2 regions of the Tigheibacillus halophilus genome follow, and region 1 is predicted to be linked to the other one. Evidence: riboswitches for the same ligand, from Rfam matches in the RefSeq annotation. Region 1 holds a riboswitch; the other holds the start of a gene.
What was found. A riboswitch is a leader RNA that binds a small molecule or an ion and turns the genes downstream of it on or off. The one in region 1 is predicted to bind FMN.
Positions count from the first base shown of each region.

Region 2: it holds a riboswitch for FMN, as region 1 does, so the genes downstream of both, ACFSMW_RS00350 (ECF transporter S component) here and ribD (bifunctional diaminohydroxyphosphoribosylaminopyrimidine deaminase/5-amino-6-(5-phosphoribosylamino)uracil reductase RibD) in region 1, are expected to answer to the same signal.

Region 1 covers NZ_JBHUIZ010000003.1:197,089-205,649, forward strand. Annotated here, with positions in the region: gene ACFSMW_RS01430 (iron chelate uptake ABC transporter family permease subunit) at 1-53, shown strand, start outside; gene ACFSMW_RS01435 (metal ABC transporter solute-binding protein, Zn/Mn family) at 88-1,041, shown strand; gene smpB (SsrA-binding protein SmpB) at 1,184-1,651, shown strand; gene ACFSMW_RS01445 (M20/M25/M40 family metallo-hydrolase) at 1,872-3,563, shown strand; RNA gene ssrA (transfer-messenger RNA) at 3,666-4,031, shown strand; gene ACFSMW_RS01455 (hypothetical protein) at 4,110-4,472, opposite strand; FMN riboswitch at 5,086-5,223, shown strand; gene ribD (bifunctional diaminohydroxyphosphoribosylaminopyrimidine deaminase/5-amino-6-(5-phosphoribosylamino)uracil reductase RibD) at 5,523-6,644, shown strand; gene ACFSMW_RS01465 (riboflavin synthase) at 6,599-7,240, shown strand; gene ribA (GTP cyclohydrolase II) at 7,255-8,487, shown strand; gene ribH (6,7-dimethyl-8-ribityllumazine synthase) at 8,468-8,561, shown strand, end outside.
Region 2 covers NZ_JBHUIZ010000002.1:22,595-31,155, forward strand. Annotated here, with positions in the region: gene ACFSMW_RS00345 (S8 family serine peptidase) at 1-4,329, shown strand, start outside; FMN riboswitch at 4,457-4,601, shown strand; gene ACFSMW_RS00350 (ECF transporter S component) at 4,765-5,352, shown strand; gene ACFSMW_RS00355 (TraR/DksA family transcriptional regulator) at 5,455-5,814, opposite strand; gene ACFSMW_RS00360 (hotdog fold thioesterase) at 5,850-6,236, opposite strand; gene ACFSMW_RS00365 (1,4-dihydroxy-2-naphthoate polyprenyltransferase) at 6,247-7,185, opposite strand; gene ACFSMW_RS00370 (isochorismate synthase) at 7,456-8,561, shown strand, end outside.

The DNA of each region.
Region 1 (8,561 bases):
AAGGAATTATAGGGCAAGCAATACGCACGTGGCGGCGTCGTTCTGCGGCATAAAAAAATTATAGGAAATACAGGAAGGAGAAAGAGAATGAAAAAAAGTTTTCTATGGATTGTTTTTTTGTTAGGGTTGGCATTATTACTCAGTGCTTGTGGAAAGGGTAATGAAAAAGGAAATGAGGATGGGAAAAAAGGTGCGGATGATGGTTCCTTGAAAGTAGTTACTTCGTTCTCTATCTTGGACAACATGGTGAAGGAGATCGGCAAGGAGCACCTTTCTGTTCATAACCTTGTTCCAATCGGAACAGACCCACATGAGTACGAGCCACTGCCGGAGGATATAAAGAAAGCGACGGATGCCGATTTACTATTTTACAACGGCTTAAACTTGGAAGGCGGAGACAGCGGTTGGTTCCATAAATTAACAGATTCTGTAAAGCAATCGGATGAACATATTTACCAAGTGATGGAGGGCGTGGAACCGAAATATTTGAAAGGTGAAAATGGGCATGAATCAGAAATCAATCCCCATGCTTTCATCGACCCAAATGTAGGCATCAAAATGGCAGAAAATATCCGCGATGCATTGATGAAAGCTGACTCGGATCATAAGGGTGACTATGATAAAAACGCGAACGATTTCATTGCTAAATTAAAAGATATCGAAAAGGAGTATGCCGAAAAATTTGCTGAAATCCCGGATGAAAAGCGAATTTTGATAACGAGCGAACGTGCTTTTCAATATTTGGCCGACAGTTATGACATCAAAGAGGGGTATATTTGGGAAATTGATACTGAAGAAAACGGTTCGCCAGAGCAAATCAAGTCATTGGTAAAGTTCATTAAAGATAACCCAGTGCCTGCACTATTTGTAGAATCCAATGTGGATACAAGGCCGATGGAAACAGTCTCTAAAGAGACAGGAATAGACATCTATAAGGATTATATCTTTTCTGATGAAATCGGCAAGAAAGGTAAACCGGGAGACACCTACATCAAATACCTCGAATGGAATATCGATAAATTGTATAACGGGATGAAGTAATAAATTGTATCAGTATTTTGATCTGTCAAAGATGCATGAACTATTCATGCGTTCTCCCTCTTGTGAAAGAGCCAAATGCATTTGTTGGCTTTGCCGGCAACTTTTGATAGAATAGGCATACACATAACGTGGAGGATGTAACATGCCAAAAGGACACGGAAAAGTTTACGCACAGAATAAAAGAGCGTCTCATGATTATTTCATTGAGGAAACCTACGAAGCGGGGATTGTATTGCAAGGGACCGAAATCAAATCGATCCGCAATGGCCGGGTGAATCTGAAGGATGCGCATGCGCGCATTGATCGCCGTGGTGAAGTGTATTTAATCAATATGCATATTTCCCCGTATGAACAAGGGAACCGTTTCAATCACGACCCGACCCGTTCGAGAAAATTGCTGCTGCATCGCAAACAGATCGATAAGCTGATCGGGATGACACAGCAACAGGGATACGCGCTCGTCCCTTTGAAGCTGTATATCAAAGACGGTTATGCTAAAATTTTGCTCGGCCTAGGTAAAGGGAAAAAGAAATACGATAAGCGGGAAGACCTCAAACAGAAACAGATGAAGCGCGATATTGACCGGGCGATGAAAGAGCATGTCAGGTAAAAGTTTTGCCGGAACTTATGTTTCTTTGATTTTCCTGTTATCAATTGAATCTGCTGTACAAAAAGCCATCACGAACTACAGGATACTCACCTATCGTTTGCTGGTGGTTTTTGTATATCCAGGTCTATCAGTTGTCCTGTGTACGGATTGGCTTTGCCTAAAAAGGGAACCTAAAAGACAGTGAAGAAAAGCACCCATACTGAGTGAGGGGGAAGTTCTGATGGCAGCTGTGCATAAAAGTATGTTTTCAAGTGAGGATGAATTGCTTGCTTTGACAAAGCGGCTTGTACAAATGAACAGTATCGTTAATACTGAAGGGGAAAATGTGATTGCCCATTCTATTTATACGTATTTGGCGTCCTTGGCTTACTTTCAGGAAAATCCCACTCATCTGGCTATTGTCCAAACGGAAGATGATGAGCTGGAACGTTGTAACGTACTGGCTTTTGTTAAAGGGGAAAAAATGAAAAATAATCGGGCCGTGGTGCTGATGGGCCACATGGATACAGTCGGAGTCGATGATTTTAACCAAGAACAGGACTATGCGTTTTCTCCTGATGAATGGATGAATTATTTGAGAAGCGGAAAGCTTGATCTGCCGAAGCCAATCAAAGCACAGGCTTCTTCAGATGATTGGCTGTTTGGTCGTGGTGTGCTGGACATGAAAAGCGGACTGGCGGCGAATTTATATCTTATTTCGTATTACGCAAAGCACCCTGAGGAGTTAGATGGGAATTTGCTGTTATTGGCGGAGTGTGATGAAGAGGATAGTTCACACGGTGTTTTGTCAGCCTTGAAGACGTTGAAACAATGGAAAAAGGAACATGATTTTCATTATGCTGCAGTGGTTAACAGCGATTTTGTGGCACCTTTATACAAAGGAGACCCACATCGATATGTGTACAAAGGGACTGTCGGCAAATTACTGCCTTCTTTTTTTGTAACTGGGGCAGAAACGCATGTAGGTGCGCCATTCGAAGGACTTGATCCTAATTTTTTGATAGCTGAACTGACGAAGCAAATCAGCTATAACTTGGATTTGTGTAACGAAGCTTTAGGAGAAACGACCATGCCGCCGGTGTCGTTGAAACAAACGGATCTGAAGCCGGTTTACACCGTACAAACAGCGTTGTCCGCCTTTGCTTACTATAATTTCTTCACACACTCATGGACTCCGGAAGAAGTATTGGAGAAATTGCGAGGCCAAGCAGAAAACGCTTTTGAAAGTGCGGTGGCACAATACACTGAACGTTATCAAGCCTACTGTCAGATGCATGGATATCCAGTGGAGTCTTTGCCGTGGAAAACACGCGTTTTCACGTATGAAGAAATGGATAAAATGCTGACAGCACTGCATGGAGATGCCTACACGAGCCATATGGCAGCTTTCAAACATGATTTGATGTATGACGAAACATTGGATGGACGCATGTATGCCGCCAGAGTAATTGAAGAAGCGTGGAAATGGATGGAAGATAAGCGTCCTGCTATCTTCGTATTTTATACTTCTTTATATTCTCCACGTGTAAAAATGGGGGAGGAAACAGAAGACGAACAAATTTTGGCCGATGCGCTTGAACAAGGTGTCAAGCATGTGCAGCAATCCTATGACCATCCAATCGTCATTAAGCATTTTTTTCCTTATATTTCTGATATGAGTTTTGTTGCGATGAGTGATGGTATGGATGATATCGAAGCCTATAAGCGTAACAATCCTGCATGGGGGACAAAGTTATATGTCGCCTATGAAGATGTGAATGATCTGAATATCCCAGTCATAAATATTGGGCCGTACGGTATGGATGCGCATAAAAAATATGAGCGGATGGAGATTACCTATTCCATGAAGGTGGTACCGAATTTGATTGACCATGTGGTGCATGAGGTGCTTCGGAAAGGGAAAAGAGGATAAAGCTTCCAGGCGGCTCAGGTTGATTTTCAACGGCAATATGTTATAATGAATATTGTAGTTAGGACACACCAATGCTTGACTGTCGTAACTCCTTTTTATGAAGGGGACGTTACGGATTCGACAGGGATAGGTTGAGCTTGGGTGGCGCGTCGAGGTTACGTCTCGTAAAACGTTAAACGCCTATAATAACTGGCAAAACTAACAATCAACCAGCTTTAGCTGCTGCGTAAGTAGTGCTTTAGCGATCCTTCCTGCTATCGCCCGTGTGGCAGATCGAAGGGTCTCAAATGAAGCGGGCTATACTGTTGGCCACCGTCTGAGACCAATAGTTGAAACCAATCAGACTAGCTGCTTTGGAAGCCTGTTGACAGGCTGAAAAGACAGTGAATGATAATATGTCAACTACACGCGTAGAAGCCGAAGTGGCAATATCTCTGGACGTGGGTTCGATTCCCACCGTCTCCACCAATACATAATTGGTGGTTTTTTTGTGAAAAAAAATGACAGGAACCATAAAATTTCCGTTTGGAAACGTTATGGCTCCTTTTATTTTACGGGTTTAAAAATCAAAGCAATAAAACTAATCATAGCAAATAGGATAAACATGGCTTTATAACCTACAACTCCTGCAACACCCCCTCCAATCAGTGAGCCAAACACTTGACCTAAAGCTAATAATAAAAACGGTAAACCGAGCCCGAATGAAGGGTTTGTTTGAAAAATATGGATACCCCAAATGATCAAAACACCTGTCATGAATATATAAGAGCTTCCAAAAGAAATTGCTGAAAAGACAACAGGGAAGATGTTTGTAAATAAACCTATTAATAAGGAAGAAGCCCCCAGCAAAATGACACTTAGCCGGTAGGAAGGCACTAATCCGATTTGCGAGCTAAAGTATCCGTCCAACCCATCTGATACACCTGCAATGCCAATGATAATCCAACAGCCTTGTGTGAGAGCATTCAGGAACACTGTCCATTTGAAACACAGAATCCCGTGAAAATGTCCAGTAAGCCGCGCTCGAAACCCCTAATAGTAAAGAAGACAGAATAAGCGTTAATGAGCTCCTTTTTTGCCACTTGGAAGATCTGGGTCTCAACGCAATTTTCGTTCTTATGCTTTGTTTGAGGAATGATCTTATCATTAAGTATTAATATAACGATTGCTATGAGTGTAAACAAAAGGTACGTCAATCTCCAGTTGGCAGCCAAAAAATAACCATAACCCCTGTTAATGCAGTTCCCAAACCAACCATGCTTAGTTTTTTTGGATTCATTCATAACACCTCTCAATATATAGAACGGTCATTACAAAAAAACATAGGATCACTTCTGTTGCAATGTTATCAACAATTTCCTGCTGTCTATATCCTTTGTATTTATTCTATCCCTTGGTATCATTTATGGGGAAAGTAGTATTGTTTTTTGGATAACGATCAGTCCTACACTTTCCTGTGATAAATCATATTTCATTTGACATTCAGTTCCAGAATGGTGTAAGGTAACTTTGAAAACTAAATACGATTCTTCGGGGCAGGGTGCAATTCCCGACCGACGGTGACAATGGAAAACCATTGAAGTCCGTGACCCGCTCGAGCAGCGGTTGACCCAGTGTGAGTCTGGGACCGACAGTATAGTCTGGATGGGAGAAGAATAGAACGAAAATGACGTTTCATACATTTTTGCAGTAAGGAAGTATAATTCTTTTTCTGCATGTAACTAAGGCATTTGCAGAAGCTAATGCCAAGTTTTTTAAATGTAGCAATGCCTGTTTTAGGTGTTGTCTATGTTTTTTCCTGTATGAAATCTTATTTGGCGATCACATATTTATGCCCCGTATTCACTACGGGGCATTTTTGCGTTTTTAGGAACATGTCCTGAAGATTTCCTGGAATGCAGCCAGGCCAATCGCTACGGGCCCAGCGGTTGCCGGCAAGTTTTTAAATGAGGTGACACCATGACAAATGAACAGCTGATGATGTTAGCGATGAAAGAAGCTGAAAAGGGACGATTGCACACGTATACCAATCCGATGGTCGGTGCGGTTATCGTAAAAGGTGGTGAAATCATCGGCAGGGGGTATCATAGTCATTTTGGCGGAGACCATGCTGAAATTGACGCTATGAAAAATGTTGCCAATCGAGATCAATTAGCCGCTGCGAAAATGTATGTGACGCTTGAGCCATGCTCTCACACAGGAAAAACCCCTCCCTGCTGTGAGCATATTGTCGCCTCCGGAATAACGGAAGTCCATATTGCACAGCTGGATCCAAACCCGCTCGTTGGCGGCAGAGGCAAGAAGTTTTTGGAAGCAAATGGCGTGAAAGTTTCAGTTGGAACGATGGCGTCTGAAGCAGTTGCTTTAAATCGAATGTATAATTTTTACCATCGGAAGAAGAGGCCATATGTCACATTGAAATATGCAATGACTCTTGATGGTAAAATCAATCGCACACCGGGTGAGCGCAGTATCATTACAGGTGAAAAAAGCATGATGGATGTTCAGCAACTGCGCAGCCGATACCAAGCCATTTTGATTGGAGCAGAAACGGCTCTTGTAGATGATCCACAGTTGACAGTCAGGACGGTAACTTTGCCATATCCGCCGATTCGGATTGTAATCGATCGGAGAGGAAGGCTCACAAACAACCTGAAATTGTTCCAGCAAGGCGAAGCACCGACGTGGATTTTCACTGAAATACCACAGTATCCGGCACATGACGCGCAGACGACGCATGTAAAGGTATTTACAAATAAGCGTTGGACTGTTGAGCACGTGATAGAAGTATTGGCAGAAAATGGGGTGCAGTCCGTACTGGTTGAAGGGGGCGCGCAGATGCATCACGCATTTTTGGAAGCTCAACTGGTTGATCAAGTTACGGTATACATCGCACCAAAATTGTTCGGCGGCAACTCTCTTTCTGCTGTCCAAGGGAAGGTTTTCGGACAAAGAGAAGTAGATTTCCAGAATTTGGAGGTAACAACGCTTGGAAAGGATTTGAAAATCACCGTCTATGGAAGGGAAGAGTTCACATGTTTACAGGAATCATACAAGACATTGGGCGTGTCAGGCAAATAGCGAAACAAGGTGATACCATCAGGTTGTCCATCAACATGAACAAGCTGGACCGAAACAATTTGGATGTAGGCGACAGTATTGCGGTGAACGGTGTTTGTTTGACAGTTTCCAGCTTATACACCGATGTATTTACCGCTGATGTGATGCCGGAGACATTTCATAAAACAAATCTTGTTTATCTACAGCGTGACTACCCGGTAAATTTGGAACGTTCTCTGGGAATAGCTGGTCGCTTTGACGGGCACATCGTCACAGGGCATGTGGATGCTACGGTGGAGCTGCTAAATAAGAAGCGCGAAAGCAATGCATTGACATTGCAAATTGCGCTGCCTGAACAGCAGCGGCCACAGATTGTCGAAAAAGGATCAGTTGCTTTGGATGGGACCAGCTTGACCGTCATTGATGTTAGCGCGGATGGTTTTTCCATATCGTTAATACCACATACACAGGAACATACGATTTTGGCAGATAAGCATCTCGGAGATTTGTTGAATATAGAAACAGATATTTTAGGAAAATACGTTACGACATTGATGAATAGTAAAGAATCGGGCCCTCGTATTGACAAGTCTTTCTTGGATACGAACGGGTTTTAGAGAGGGGAAAAACGATGCAGATGGAAAATGTGGAAAAAGCGATTCAGCATTTGAGGGAGGGAAAATTGGTCCTGGTTGCCGATGATGAAGATCGTGAGGCTGAGGGAGATCTGATTGGAATAGCTGAATATGCCACGCCCGAAACGGTTAATCGGATGATTACTTCTGCCAGAGGTTTGCTTTGTGCCCCCATTTCAGCTGACATTGCACAAAAACTTAAGCTGGATCGGATGACACAGCATAATAGTGATCCGTTTGGGACGAATTTTACGATAAGCATCGATCATAGCGAAACGACAACAGGGATTTCTGCAACGGAACGTGCAAAAACAATCTGTGCTTTAGCTGATGATGCAACAAGCGAACAAGATTTTCTGCGGCCTGGTCATATTTTTCCGCTTGTGGCAAAACAAGGCGGCGTATTGGAACGCCGCGGACACACGGAAGCCGCAGTTGATTTAGCAAGATTGGCAGGGGCGGCACCAGCCGCTTATATCTGTGAAGTTTTAAAAAAAGACGGTACGATGGCTCGTCGCAAGGATTTAAAAGCCCTGGCAGAGGGATTGCAAATCCCGATGATTACAGTGGAGGACATTGTAAGGTACAGGTATATTAACGATCCGTATGTGCTTCAGCGTGAAATAAAGGTGCAATTACCGAGTAGATATGGACGCTTTGAAGTGGAAGCAATCAATACAGTCAAAGACGATCAAACACAATTGTTCATCAGTAAAGGCGATATGGAAAATAAGCAGAATCCTCTTCTGTTAAGACTTCATTCCGAATGTCTTACCGGCGATGTGTTTGGTTCCAGTCGCTGTGACTGTGGGGACCAGCTGCATATGGCGCTAAGGAAAATTGAAGAAAACGGACACGGTGCTGTATTGTATTTACGCCAAGAAGGACGGGGTATAGGCCTGGTCAATAAATTGCACGCATACGCCTTACAGGAAAAAAAGGTAGATACTTTTGAAGCGAATATTCAATTAGGATTCCAACCGGATGAAAGGGATTATGGTATTGCTGCAGCAATGCTCCATGCCAAAGGAATCAAGCAGGTTCGGTTGATGACGAACAATCCGGATAAAATGGAAAAGCTGGCATATTACGGCATTGAAGTCGTTGAACGAATACCACTGGAAATGGCAGCGAAAGAAGAAAACATCCATTACTTACAGACGAAAAAAGAGAAATTTCATCATTATTTACATGTGGAGGGGTACAACAATGAGAGTATTATCAGGTAATCTAATCGGCAGGAATATGAAAATTGGTATCGTGGCAGCAAGATTCAATGAATTCATAACGAGTAAATTATTGT
Region 2 (8,561 bases), on a different contig from region 1:
CTTATCACTCCAGTCAGTGCACAGTCTCTCAGTAAACAGGATACAACGAACAACAAAATCAGTCGATCATTAGCTGAATCGAAAAATGTATTGAAAGCGAAACTAAGCAGTAATTTGATGGACGAATTCAAGAAAAAAGATAAGGTGACCTTTCTGGTCAAATTCAATGAAAAGGCAGACGTGAAAAAAGCTGCCAAGAATGCACAAGAAACTGCTTCAAAGACAAAACTGTCTGCTCAGAAAACAGAATTTATACAGCGTTCTGCAGTTGTTTCCGAATTGAAGTCGACCTCGTTGGACACACAGCAAAACGTGATGAAGTATGTAAAAGAACAAAAGAAAAAAGGCAGCGTAAAGGAATTTGAAAGCTACTATATTGTCAACGGCATGGCGGTCACTGCAACAAAAGAAGTGGCAGAAAAAATCGCTGCATTCTCTGAAGTGGAAAAGATTTTGCCGAATGAGAATCGCCAATTATTCGCTAAGTCGTCAACAGCCGTCAAGCCAGCTGAAAAAACAGCGAAAAAATCTGCTGTCTCAAAAACAGATAAGCAAAATAAGACCAAGGCTGACGACAATGTAGAATGGAATGTGGACCGTGTCGGTGCACCAGCTGTCTGGAATACAGGGATTGACGGCACTGGTACAGTTGTGGCTAGCATTGATACGGGTGTCCAGTGGGATCACCCCGCTTTAAAAGAAAAATATCGTGGTTATGATACAACGACTGGTGAAATCGATAATGATTTCAACTGGTATGATGCAACAGCTGGGCAAACTGAACCATACGATGATCTCGGACATGGTACACATGTAACGGGAACAATGACAGGAAGTGAGCCTGATGGTTCCAATCAGGTTGGTGTTGCTCCAGGTGCGAAATGGATTGCTGTAAAAGCCTTCACTGATGCTGGAGGAACAGATGCAGATCTGTTGGACGCCGCGCAATGGATCTTGGCACCGACCGATGCAGATGGCAATGAGCGCGTTGACATGGCACCTGACGTTGTCAACAACTCATGGGGCGGTGGACCAGGACTTGATGAATGGTACCGGGATGTTGTAAAAGCATGGAGAGCAGCAAACATTTTCCCGGCTTTCGCTGCCGGTAATGTTGATTTGTTCAATCCTGGCGGCCCTGGATCTGTTGCCAGCCCATCCAACTATCCAGAAAGTTTTGCAGTCGGCGCGACAGATAAAAATGACAAAGTTGCCAGTTTTTCATTACGGGGGCCATCTCCGTACGATGAAATTAAGCCGGACATTGCAGCCCCAGGATCGGGCATTCGCTCTTCCGTACCGGGCAGCGGATACGCGGGCAACAGTGGAACGTCCATGGCAACGCCAGCAGTATCCGGTGTTGTGGCACTACTGCATCAGGCAAACGCCAGCATGACAGTAGACGAAATAGAAGAAGTATTAACAACCACGGCTGCTGCAAAAACAGACAGTGAGTATCCGGATTCCCCAAATAATGGCTATGGTTATGGGTTGGTCAATGCATATGATGCCGTGAATTCCATCACAGAAGGCTTGGGAACAATCCAGGGCAAGGTGGCTAAAGAAGGCGATGATAACGATGCGCCAACATTCGAACATGATGCAGTCAAAGAAAGTTATGCAGGCATGAACCTGGATTTGACAGTCCAAGCAAAAGACAATGTCAGCGTTGAATCTGTCGTCTTGCATTATAAAACGGATAATGAATGGCAATCCGTTGAAGCCACCAGATCATCAGGAGATTACAAGGAAGGTGAATATACGGCATCCATACCTGGTGAAGATATCGCAAAAGGTGAGTTGGTTTATAAGTGGACAATCACCGACTATGGAAACAATGAAGTGACAAGTGATGAATATACGGTGCAGATTCTGTCAGGAATCACCACTGGTTATCAAGAAGATTTTGAATCAAAACCGACCGGATGGAACTCCTATGGGGAAAAAGACAGCTGGGAGTGGGGAGTGCCAACTTCCGGACCAGAAGAAGCGAGTTCCGGTGACAAAGTGTACGCGACGAATCTTGCAGGGATGTATGAAGGAAGTATGAATGCATCTCTTGAGATGCCTCCAATTGATTTGCCTGAAGGGAACGCATATTTGCAGTTCAAACAATGGTTTGAATTTGAGAAATATGATTCTGGAAGTGCATATGATTTTGGTCACGTATTCATTTCGACTGACCAGGAAAACTGGGAACAGCTACTCAGAGTGGAAGGGGCATCAGACGGCTGGGAAAGCGCTGAAGTCAACCTGTCCGAGTACAGTGGACAGCGTGTTTACATTGCTTTCAACGCCACTTCCGACAGCAGTGTGAATAAGCAGGGTTGGTATCTTGACGATGTTGTTTTGTCTGATAAAGCGAATGCTGCCAGCAAATCTAAAACGGCAAATAAAGCATCAGATATCAAAGCATCTTTAGGTGTAGCCAAGCAATCGACGGCCAAAAAGCCTTCGGTGGACCCTGATAAAATCAAACCAAACATGGAAAAAGTGAATAAAAAAGATGAGAAAAAAGATAAAATAGCACCGCTGGAATTGCCGCTTGCAGCAACAGTAAGCGTTTTGGAAAGCGGACGCTCTGTCAATACTGACCCAGCCGATGGATCTTATGCACTGCTTCATGCTGCTGGTGATTTCACTTTGAAAGCAGAGGCGTATGGATATGAATCGGCTGAGAAAAGTATCCAAGTCGTCAACGATGAAACTGCCGAAGCTAATTTCACTTTAAACGAATTGGAAAAAGCGACAGTCTCTGGAAAAATCACAGACGAATCGACTGGGGATGGCATCGAGGGTGCAAAAATCATCGTGAAGGAAGATGCTAACGTCGCTCCTGTCGAATCGGATGCTGATGGCAGTTATGCCATCACAGCTTACCAAGGTGATTATACGCTTCAGATATTGGCAAAGGGCTATAAAAGTAAGGAAGTCAAAGTTGACCTTGCAAAAGATACCTCTGTTAATGTGGAGCTTGAACCATTTTATACCATTCCTGGCGGTGAAATAGGCTATGATGATGGAACAGCAGAAAATGCCAGAGCGTTTTATGATGCCGGCAACGGTTGGGCTGTTAAAATGTCCCTTCCGGAAGGGAAAGAAAAAGCAGTCGTTACAGATGGCGTTTTCCGCTTCTGGGATACCGAGTGGCCAGTTCCTGGCGGGGAGGACTTCGCTGTAGAAGTTTGGGATGCATCTGGCAAAGATGGCACTCCTGGCAAGAAACTGGCAGGACCAATTGACGGTAAAGCATTAAGAAATGGTGAATGGACAGTAATCGACTTAAGTGATCAGGGGATTGTAGTAGACGGCGATTTCTACATGGTCTACATTCAATCAAAAGCAGATCCGAATGCCCCTGGGCTTGCAACAGATGAAGACGGGCCGAATGCAAAAAGAAGCATGCAATATGTAGATGGCACGTGGTCACCTTCACCGGCTGAAGAAGGAAATTATATGATCCGTGCACGTGTCAGCTATGAAGTGGAAAAACCAGAAATCACTTCGCCGGAAAATGGTCAGGTAACTTCTGAAAAAACGGTCTCGGTGGAAGGGAAAGCTTCTCCAACCACAACAGTTGAATTGGTTGGCAAAGATGATGAAACGGTTGGTTCAGCTGAGGTAGGAGATGACGGGAAATTCGCGATCGATGCTGACCTGTCGGAAGGTGAAAATACCTTTAAAGCTATATCCAAGCTGGATGGCAAAAATGTCGGTGAATCGGATACGGTGACGATTATTCGTGATACGCAGGCTCCTGAACTGTCTATAGACAGTCCGAAAAACAATGAAAAAACAAATCGTGAGACTGTTACAGTAGAAGGTACAGTTGCAGACGCGAACCTTGACTTTGTCAAAGTGGACGGTAAAAAAGTAGATGTAAAAGACGGTAAATATTCTAAACGTCTTTTGCTTGATAATGGCATGAATACAATCAAGGTTGTTGCGAAAGATTTGGCGGGCAATAAAACGACGAAAAAAGTGACAATTGATGCAAAATATACTGCACCGGAAATCAACAATGTGACCCCGACAGAAGATAAATATATTGAAGCAGGCGAAACGGTGGAGATTTCTTTTGAAAGTGAAGAAAATTTGAAGGCTTCATTTGCAATCCATATGCCTTTGACCAATGTCAAAAGCAATGTGGCCAATACAACAGAATTACCGGTGATGGAAACTTCCCCCGGGCATTACGTCGGCTATTGGACTGCAACGAAAAGTGTCAAAGCGGATGGTGCAGAAATCGAAGTGAAAGTAAAAGATGCTTATGAAAATCAAGCCACACAAAAAGCAAAAGGCAAGCTATTTATCAATGTTGAAAAGTAATATGACTTGAGATGGAGGAGCAGAATCTGCAGGGGGTGCCCGCAGATTCTGCTTTTAACCAGTAGCAGTTCAAATACTTGCCGAATTGGAGCATTTAAGATATGATAAACATACAATATCATATCGATTCCATCTTCGGGGCAGGGTGCAATTCCCGACCGACGGTAATGGACTGGTAACAGTTCAAAGTCCGTGACCCGCTGCAGGCTGCAGCGGTTGATCTGGTGAAATTCCGGAACCGACAGTTAAAGTCTGGATGGGAGAAGATGTCGAGCCAAAATTACGTGATACGTCTTTTTGTCGTACAAATTTCCCCCGAAGCTTTGTAATTGCTTCGGGTTTTTATATGCGATGAATTGCTGTGAAAACATGTAAGAGAGCTCAATCCTTCATCACAAGATGTGAATCGATAAATAGATGAAGGAGGAAATAAGCATGCAACAAAATGCGTCATCATCCAAATTGTTGAAATTAATTATTTTAGCATTGATGGGTGCAGTATCACTTGTACTATTTTTCTTGAATTTTCCATTGCCTTTTTTACCGCCATATTTGAAAATCGATTTCAGTGAGGTTCCGGCTCTCATTGCCGCCCTGATTTTTTCGCCGCTTGCAGGCGTAGCCGTTGAAGGTATTAAAAATATGCTTTATTTCCTTATCACTGGTGCTGCTGATCCAGTTGGAGTGGCTGCTAATTTTCTGGCAGGTGTATTATTCATCCTGCCGGCGGGCTATCTTTACCATAAATATAAAGGTGTCAAAAGCATTATCTCTGGTATTATTACTGGAACAATCATCATGGCGGTTGCGATGAGCGTATTGAATTATCTGGTCATTCTTCCGGTATATGCTTGGTTCATGGGTATGGAGGATATGAAGTTGGAAAGTGCTAAGCGAGCCGCAGTTTTATTGGGTATTCTACCATTCAATATGATTAAAGGACTAATTGTTGGTCTATTATTTGTACCGCTATTCAACAGGCTTCGAACATGGATTGAACAGAAAAGCACTTATTTCGTGTAACGAGAAATACAATAAAGAAAGCTGCCCAGGCCTGGGCAGCTTTTTGATTACAGCAAGGAAAATACCTTTGTTGTTAGTTCATATGGTTTGGCGAAGTGTTTTTTATCCTTTCTCATCAACCAATGTTTTAGCTGTAGGCTCTGCTTCCAGCCGTTCGATTGGGATCGGTTTTCCCGAAATGATACTATAACCATACGTGCCATCTTCTATTCTATCCAACGAATCATTCACTGCTTGCAACTGATCTCTTTTTATCATATCAAAGCCTGCTGCTCTTTCTTGTTCAAATTGTTCGGTTGCGATATCAGCAGGATGATTGCTATAGTCGGCAGGTTCCTGGACAGCATCGTTGGGGCTTTCTTTATTCTGGCCAAGCTCTTTTTTCAAGCTTGTCTTCATATTGAGCAAACGCTGTTTGAATTTGTTCAATTGCTGTTCGTTTAAATGTGCATCTTTTGGCATATAATCAATCCTTTCAAGAGGGTGTAACAAATCTTTCAGCCTCTCTTAAGTACTACCCCAATTGTACATCTTGAAACACAAATCAACCTGTTTTGCTCATCAGAAATATGGATTTGCCAAACCATGGTGGTTTTTCCGACATGCAATGGCGTTGCACATGCAGTCACTTCCCCATTTCGTTTAGCGTGAATATGGTTAGCATTGATCTCAATACCGAATACATCGTATTTTTCAGGATTCACCTGTAAAACGGCACCAATACTTGCGGCTGTTTCAGCAAGCGCTGCGCTGGCCCCGCCATGAAGGAAACCAGCTGGCTGGCGTGTACGTTGGTCCACAGGCATTTTTACCACGACTTGTTCTTTTTCAGCAGAAATAACTTCAATTCCCAAGGATTCAAGCAGCGTATTATCCCAATTCATGTAAAACCTCCTAATCGATGAAGATGCTGATCAATAAAGACAATCCCAGAAGAAATCCGTAAATCGTATTAGTTTTTCCGGTTGCAGCCATAGCGGGCATCATGTCTAGCGGATTTGTCTTCCCGCGGAATTTTTTGATGACGTCCACTGCTTTAGGTATGCTGAGAAAGGTGATGGATGACCAGACTGGCAGCACACCAGAGAAAATATATACTAGGGTCAGGATATAAATTGCAATGAACATACCGCCTAGAAAACGGATAGCATTTTTCCTGCCAAGCAATATAGCGATGGTATGACGTCCGTTCAGTTTGTCATTGTCCAAATCCCGAATATTGTTGGACATCATGATGGAACCGATAAAGATTGCCACGGGAAGGGAAATGAGTACGATCTGCCAGTTCACTTCAGAAGTCTGAACAAAATAGGAAATGGCGATGATGACTGTTCCCATTAAAAAGCCGGAAAACAATTCTCCGAAAGGCGTATAGGCGATCGGGAGCGGTCCGCCCGTATACAAATAACCGATCAGCATACTTGCCGCACCGATGACAGCAATCCACCAGCTGGAAGCAATAGATATATAGATGCCAAGCAATATGGATATTCCAAAAAACAGCAAAGCGAGGTTCAGTACAGTTTTTGGAGCGATGCCATCGCGTACGATTGTTCCTCCAATGCCGACAGAGTCCTCATTATCCAGTCCGCGTTTGTGATCATAATATTCATTGAACATATTTGTAGCCGCCTGGATAAGAATGCTGGCGACCATCATAGCAATAAAGAGCCATGGATTGATGGAACGGGTCGTCCATGCTGCCATCGTCCCTACAAATACCGGGATAAATGAAGCGGTAAGTGTATGCGGGCGCAGAAGGCGCCACCACACATGAAAACCAGCTTGTTCATTCATGGCGGTTTTAACAGATGTTTTATTAGATGATTGCATTGTTTTTTCCCCCTGCGAAATTGCATTAATCTACTACTCAGTTTATGGAAATAGAGATGAAGTGTCAATATCATCAGGCTTTGTGCGAAAATTTGCCAAGTCGGAATTATGGCGGTACGGGTAGCGGTTAAATTTGGAATATGTGTGCCATTCCTTGAGAATAAAGGAAAAAGAGAATAAAATAGATATGGTTCATTGCGAATAACAATGGAAACAATGATTTGAAAGATACTTGACATACATGTATCTGAATTTGGAGGATGTCATTTCATGATAGAAACAATAGAATCGCAGCAGCTGCAGCTGTTGCTTGCCAAATTAATTCATACATTAAGGGATTCGAACGAAGCATACCACATTCTCAGTATGACGAAGGAGATTCCGGAGCATTGCCCGCTCGATTTTTTCCATGCTGCTGGTGAGATGGACATGCAAAGGATTTTTTGGTCCAGCACAGCAGACCAATTTTCAATGGTGGGAATCGGCGAGGCTTATTGTTTGGATCCAAAGACGACTGATATTGCCAGTTTACAGTATGCTTGGGAAGATGTATTAGCCCATGCGGAGGTTTTCAATTCGTCCAGTCAGGCTGGCACCGGATTGGTTGCTATGGGAGGAATGGCTTTTGATCCATTAAAAGAGAGGACGCAGCTATGGGAAAACTATCCGGATCAGTCGATGAGGATTCCCGAATTTGTGCTGACAAAATCTACAGACGGTTGTTATTTGACATGCAATATAAAAGTAAAACCAGATGATCACAGCCAGCAATTGGCGAATATGATACGAGCAAAAGAAAAAGAACTGCTTTCGGTTAAAAGGTCTTCTTCATCAGACGCCATAACCGTTATTTCCCGAAAGGAAATTAACCCCGAAGCTTGGAAACGGACTGTTGCTCAAGCCACAGAAGCGATTAAAAACGGAGAGGCACAGAAAATTGTTCTAGCCCGCGAAGTGCGGCTGAAGCTTTCAGCAAGAGCAAATATCACAAGCGTGTTGGAGCGGCTGACGGAGAGCCAGCCCAATAGTTATGTTTTTGCGATTGAACATGGAAAAGACTGCTTCGTTGGAGCGACCCCTGAACGGCTGGTAAAATTGGATGAGGGAAAGTTACTGTCAACATGTCTTGCGGGCACAGCTCCAAGAGGAAGCGATATGACCCAGGATGAAGCTATCGGAAAAGCGTTGCTGCAGGATCCGAAAAATCTTCAGGAACATGATTTTGTCGTGCAAATGATCAAAAAAGCGATCGAACCTTATACAAAAAACATGACAGTACCGGAAAAACCGGTATTGTACAAACTAAAAAACCTGCAGCATTTATATACACCTGTAGAAGCTGATTTACTGTGTTCCCATGGTATATTCCCAATCGT